3 regions of the Rahnella sp. WP5 genome follow, and region 3 is predicted to be linked to each of the others. Evidence: predicted binding sites of a transcription regulator. Region 3 holds the regulator's gene; each other region holds the start of a gene.

Region 1 (2,273 bases), on a different contig from region 3:
CTGGATGCCGGACTGGCACGCCTTGCATTGCAAAACGAATGGGAAGGCATCGTGATTTACGGTGCTGTCCGTCAGGTTGATGATCTCGAAGAGCTGGATCTGGGTATCCAGGCGATGGCGGCTATCCCGGCTGGCGCAGGCAGTGAAGGGATTGGCGAAAGCGACATTCGTGTCAATTTCGGCGGCGTCACCTTCTTCTCCGGCGACCATCTTTATGCCGATAATACCGGTATCGTGCTGTCCGAAGACCCGCTCGATATTGAGTGATTTCCTTCTGAGCACAACAAAAAAGGACGCCTTGGCGTCCTTTTTTATTTGGAATATGAAGTAATTAAACTTCTTCCATTTTTCCCAACAATGCACGCAGACGATCCTGCCATACGTGTTGTTCTTCTTTCAGCTGCGCATTTTCACGCACCAGAGACTCATGGTTGCCGCTGGCCTGCTGAACTTCCTGAGACAGGGTGTTGTTCTGCTCTTTCAGTTCTTCGATTTCCATCTGCAACAGAGTAATGGTATCAATCGCTTGCTGAACTTTAGCTTCTAATTTCTCAAATACTTCAAATGACATTTTTCGGTCCCCTTATGTTCGCAAGGCGCACATCTTATGTTCTGCCGCATCGTCCGGACACGGCTCAAAGATTCCTGCACTCCGTCGATTTTTATAACGAATTCATCAGAGAATTGCGCAAAACCAGCGTGTGTCTTAACGGGTGATTGTATGTAGCCAGCTTTGTTCTGTCTACCCGCAACCCCTTTATCCACGCAGTCTGTTGCAATTTAACAGCGCCGGGTATCAGGAAATGCTTAAAAAGCAGCGTCACACACCAGAAATACTGTTTAATGCCGAATAACCTTAGCCGCTGCGCGGGAAGGCATGTTGATGTTCGTTTGTCACAAATGGCGGCTGAAAATGTTAAATCATGGACTTTTTGCGCTGCATCAAGTTCCAGCAATACGCGAAATCGCTCATTTTTATGACGCGACACACAAAATTTGATTTCGCTATTTCTCGTTTATGCTCGTTAACGATAAATTCACATTACGTTCTCATTTAATGATGAACGCCCAAATCCGATTACGTTCACAAACGACATAACAGAAAAATTATAACTAACCATTAACATCATCCTTAGCAGGATCAAACTATGAGCCAAACCATGAGTTCCACATTAAAAGGTCAGTGCATCGCTGAGTTTCTGGGTACCGGGCTTATCATTTTCTTTGGTGCGGGCTGTGTCGCAGCAATGAAACTTGCCGGGGCAACCTTTGGCCAGTGGGAAATCAGTATTATCTGGGGTCTGGGTGTGGCAATGGCCATCTACCTGACTGCCGCCATCTCCGGCGCACACCTGAATCCGGCCGTGACCGTCGCACTTTGTTTGTTTGCAAACTTTGAAGGACGCAAAGTTCTGCCTTACATCATTGCGCAGGTCGCGGGGGCTTTCTGCGCCGCCGCACTGGTCTACGGCCTTTACTACAACCTGTTCTTCGATTTTGAGCAAAGCCACAACATGGTGCGCGGCAGCGTCGAAAGTCTGGATCTGGCCGGTATTTTCTCTACCTATCCAAACCCGCACATCAGCGTATTGCAGGCGTTTCTGGTAGAAACGGTGATTACGGCCATTCTGATGGCGCTGATCCTCGGCCTGACCGATGACGGCAACGGCATTCCACGTGGTCCGCTGGCGCCATTGCTGATCGGTATCCTGATCGCGGTTATCGGTGCCTCCATGGGGCCACTGACCGGATTCGCCCTGAACCCGGCACGTGACTTTGGTCCGAAAGTCTTCGCCTACTTCGCTGGCTGGGGCAAGGTTGCCTTCACCGGCGCGCGCGATATTCCTTATTTCCTGGTGCCGATTTTTGGCCCGCTGCTCGGTGCTTCTCTGGGTGCCATCGCGTATAAAGCGCTGATCGGCCGCCATTTGCCAAATCAGATTAATGAGCCGGCAGAAGAAAAAGCACCTCAGCCATCCAAACAGCGTAAGGCCTGATCGGCTAAACTGTTCCACAGCTTACTCATTCGCAGGATGAATATTATGTCAGCAGATACGACTCACGAAAAAAAATACATTGTTGCACTCGACCAGGGTACAACCAGTTCACGCGCGGTAGTGCTGGATCACGATGCCAATATCGTCAGCGTGTCACAACGCGAATTCACCCAGATCTACCCTAAGTCAGGCTGGGTTGAGCACGACCCGATGGAAATCTGGTCTTCGCAAAGCTCGGTGCTGGTGGAAGTGCTGGCGAAAGCCGACATTAACTCC
Region 2 (2,273 bases), on a different contig from region 3:
GATAGCGTCAAGTGCGTGGCTGCTGTCGCAGTGGAACACTTTAGGCTCATCGGTCGGTGCGATATTGACGTCCGGTGCAGGCACCATTGGCGTCTGTGCAACCACGTGCGGCACGGCATCAACATGTTGCTGATAATACTGGCCGAGGTGTGTCACGGCGTCGCGGGTACGGGTAATGTCGTAACCGGTCGCGTTCATATTCACCACAAAACCGGCTGGCGCCACGCCAATCAGCACCAGCATGATCAGACCGATACCCTTCTGACCATCGTTAGCGCCGTGAGAGAAACTCACGCCGATAGCCGACAGAATCAGACCGGTACGTGTCCAGAATGGCGGCTTTTTCTTGCCGTCTTTCTTCTCACGTTCCGCCGGTGTCAGGTGGATACGGGCATGTTTCTTATTGCCACTCCAGTAACGGCGCAGCAGGAAAATCATGGTACCGGCGATAATCATCCCGACCAGCGGAGAGATAATCAGCGAAGCAAAAATACCAATCATTTTAGGGATGTTTAACGCATCGACCACGGAAGTGTGAGTCATTAATGCATTGGTCAGCCCTACGCCAATGATGGCGCCGATAAGGGTGTGGGAGCTGGACGCCGGCAGGCCGAAATACCAGGTACCGAGGTTCCAGATGATCGCGGCCAGTAACATAGAGAACACCATGGCAAGGCCATGAGCAGAACCCACATTGAGCAGCAAATCGGTTGGCAGTAAATGAACGATGGCATAGGCCACACTCAAACCACCGAGCAGGACGCCAAAGAAGTTAAATACCCCTGCCATCACGACCGCTAATTGCGAACGCATTGCCCGGGTATAGATGACGGTTGCCACTGCGTTGGCCGTATCATGAAAACCGTTAATGGCTTCATAGAACAGAACAAACAGTAACGCGAGAATCAATAACGAACCGGTATGAATATCCAATCCGGCAAATAGATGCAGCATAATTGTTACGCCAGTTAGTGGTCATGAACGCCGCGCATTATCTGCGAGAACAGGGGGACGGGAAAAGGAAAATATGACATTTTTTTGACTAAAAACAGTTCAATGTTTGGCTTTATTTCAATTAAATATTTATCTATCAATATGTTATTCCTCCTTTGAACGCAGAAACATTTACTTACGACGTCCGGCAAGCAGTCTGTCTGGCTGGTTTAACAGCCCTCCGTCCCTTACAATCCGCGACTCAAAGCCCCGGTTAACAGGGCAAACCTTATCTAAAACGTAGTTGAATTTCCGGAAAAGAGAGGCCAAAAGTGGAACAGGTTGATGTGGTAGTCATTGGTGCAGGTGCGGCAGGCATGTTCTGCGCAGCACAGGCCGGACAGGGTGGCTGCCGTGTTCTGCTGCTGGATAACGGCAAAAAAACCGGGCGAAAAATTCTGATGTCAGGCGGCGGACGCTGCAATTTCACCAACCTTTATGCCGAACCCGCTGCCTATCTTTCCGAAAACCCGCATTTCTGTAAATCCGCGCTGGCACGTTACACTCAGTGGGATTTCATCGATATGGTCAACCGTTACGGCATCGCCTGGCACGAGAAAACGCTCGGGCAGCTATTCTGCGACGACTCGGCGCAGCAAATCGTCACCATGCTCGATAAAGAATGCGAGCAGGGCAATGTCGATGTGCGCTTGCGCAGCGAGATTTCCGACGTGCAGAAAACCGAAAATGGCTTTGTTATCAAAGTGAATGGCTCAACTGTAAGCACTCACTCACTTGTTATTGCCAGCGGCGGGCTTTCCATGCCAGGGCTGGGCGCGACACCCTTCGGTTACCGTCTGGCGGAACAGTTTGGCCTGAAAGTACTGCCGACCCGCGCCGGTCTGGTGCCATTTACCCTGCACAAGCCGCTGCTCGATCACTTGCAGACGCTTTCCGGGGTGTCAGTCCCGGTGGTGCTTACTGCTGAAGACGGCACTGTCTTCCGTGAAAGCATTCTTTTTACCCATCGTGGCATGTCCGGCCCGGCCGTTTTACAGCTATCCAGTTACTGGCAGCCTGGCGAGTTTGTGAGCGTTAACTTACTTCCTGATGTCGATCTGGCGGCGTTTCTGAATGCACAGCGTCAGGAACACCCAAATCAGAGTCTGAAAAACACGCTGGCAATGCAACTGCCGAAGCGTCTGGTCGAATGCCTGCAAACGCTGGGGCAGTTGCCGGACGTGACGCTGAAACAGCTGAACGTGCCGCAGCAGGCCGAACTGGTTGAGCAACTGCAAAACTGGCAGGTACAGCCGAACGGCACCGAAGGTTACCGCACG
Region 3 (2,273 bases):
ATAATGCTCATTATTGAGTTGTAAATTCAGCGCCCGGCTGAAATCGCGGGTCTGGATCCACAGCCGGAATTCCGGATAACGCAACAGGTTGAAGATATGTTGCCCGTTATCTTCCGGCCAGCGGAAACCGAGCAAATCCTGCGCCAGTCCGTTACACCAGAAAATATTGCCTTCTTCAGTGGTCAGCACCACGGCATCCGGCAGCGATTCGGCACCGCTGCGAAAACGTTTGATGAGCTGACCTAATTCGCGACGGCGACGCCGGTTGCGCATCTGCATCTGGTTCAGCCCGTAAAACAGCGGCTCCCAGCTCCAGCGCCCATTCGGTGGCGTAATGCTGCGGTCGAGCCACAGCCAGTGAGAGAGTTTAAGCTGGTTGTAATAATTCCAGCCCAGTGCCGCCATCAGCGACACCAGGAGGAGCCAGCCGAAATGGCCGACGAAAATACCGAGAATTAACGCTGGCAGGCAAAAGAGAAACAATTCACCCGCCAGTCGTTTCCATGACAAACGTTCTAGCACACAGATTCTCCGCTGTGAGGGCTCAATAACGCGTTGAAAAACGGTATCCGGTACCACGAACAGTCTGGATCATTCTGTCATGTCCACTGGTTTCCAGCGCCTTACGTAAACGACGAATATGCACGTCAACCGTGCGATCTTCCACATAAACGTTAGTGCCCCAGACGTTATTGAGCAACTGTTCGCGGCTGTATACACGTTCGGAATGGGTCATAAAGAAGTGTAATAACTTAAATTCGGTCGGCCCCATATCGAGCGCCTGCTCGTTGGCCATCACCCGGTGAGACGACGGATCCAGGCTTAACCCCTGCATGTCGATCACTTCTTCCACCGCCATTGGCGAGATGCGACGCATCACGGCTTTAATGCGGGCAACCAGTTCTTTCGGAGAAAACGGTTTGGTGATGTAATCATCGGCACCCACTTCAAGGCCGCGCACCCGATCTTCTTCTTCACCGCGTGCGGTCAGCATCATCACCGGAATTTCGCGGGTCAGAGCCTCACGTTTAAGATGCTTAATAAACTGAATACCGGAACCGCCAGGTAACATCCAGTCAAGCAGGATCAGTTCAGGGTAAGGTTCAACAAGCTGCCCAATCGCTGAATCAAAATCCTCAGCTTCTACGGCCTGATAGCCATTTTGTTCCAGTACAAAACACACCATTTCACGGATTGGAGCTTCGTCTTCAACCACCAATATACGTCTAGCCATCGTAGGTCCTGCCAATAGGTTAGCGATCTTTTATTTGATTGCGGGCGCCATTATGCGTCAGTTTTGTGACAGATTTATGAATGAAAAGAATGGTTCATTACAGTCAACTATGACAGATAATTTCCGGCCATCTTGCTGAAATTGGTCTGATTTATCGGGGACAGCTTCCCCTGCCGACGTTTATACTTTACCCCATTGTCGTCATCCAGGGTTCATACGGGAGTCTCATGCGCCTGATCCACACCTCAGACTGGCACCTCGGCCAGTACTTTTTCACTAAAAGCCGTGCAGCCGAACATCAGGCATTTTTGCGCTGGCTGACCGGTCAGGTGCAACAACATCAGGTCGACGCCGTGATTGTCGCGGGCGATATTTTCGACACGGGATCCCCACCCAGTTATGCCCGAGAATTGTATAACCGCTTCGTGGTGGAATTACAGCAAACCGGCTGCCAGCTGGTGGTGCTGGCTGGTAACCACGATTCTGTCGCCACGCTCAATGAATCGCGCGAGCTCCTGTCCTGCCTGAATACGCGGGTGATTGCCACCGTCGGTGAAAACCTTTCTGAACAGATTTTAGTGCTCAGTCAGCGTGACGGGAAACCCGGCGCGATACTGTGCGCTATCCCGTTTTTACGCCCGCGTGATCTGCTCGCCAGCCAGGCGGGACAGTCCGGCAGCGACAAGCAACTGGCATTGCAGGAAGCCATCGCCGCGCATTATGACGCGCTCTGGCAGGCTGCGCAGGCCAGACGTGACGAACTGGGCATGCCGCTGCCTATTATTGCGACCGGCCATCTGACGACTGTCGGCGTCAGTACCTCAGATTCCGTGCGCGACATCTATATAGGTACGCTCGATGCGTTTCCGGCGCAGGCCTTTCCGCCGGTCGATTATGTGGCACTGGGTCATATTCACCGTGCACAATGCGTCGCCAAAAACGAACATATCCGTTACAGCGGCTCGCCGATTGCCCTGAGTTTTGACGAACTGAGCAAAGCTAAAAGTGTGTACTTACTTGATTTTGATGGTGCGACGCT

The links. The regulator PhoB, encoded in region 3, activates phosphate uptake and scavenging genes when phosphate is short. The targets are predictions, from matches to a motif close to CTGTCATAAAACTGNCNNAT.
Region 1: a site for PhoB is predicted at 965-984, ahead of EX31_RS14265 (MIP/aquaporin family protein). Genes of this name have one in related genera too.
Region 2: a site for PhoB is predicted at 1,026-1,045, ahead of pitA (inorganic phosphate transporter PitA). Genes of this name have one in related genera too.

The regions. Positions count from the first base shown of each region.
Region 1 is NZ_JQJR01000015.1:33,509-35,781, forward strand. It holds gene rraA (ribonuclease E activity regulator RraA) at 1-267, shown strand, start outside; gene zapB (septal ring assembly protein ZapB) at 332-571, opposite strand; gene EX31_RS14265 (MIP/aquaporin family protein) at 1,149-1,997, shown strand; gene glpK (glycerol kinase GlpK) at 2,043-2,273, shown strand, end outside.
Region 2 is NZ_JQJR01000007.1:164,321-166,593, reverse strand. It holds gene pitA (inorganic phosphate transporter PitA) at 1-954, opposite strand, end outside; gene EX31_RS05140 (BaiN/RdsA family NAD(P)/FAD-dependent oxidoreductase) at 1,266-2,273, shown strand, end outside.
Region 3 is NZ_KN050721.1:154,422-156,694, reverse strand. It holds gene phoR (phosphate regulon sensor histidine kinase PhoR) at 1-522, opposite strand, end outside; gene phoB (phosphate response regulator transcription factor PhoB) at 545-1,234, opposite strand; gene sbcD (exonuclease subunit SbcD) at 1,462-2,273, shown strand, end outside.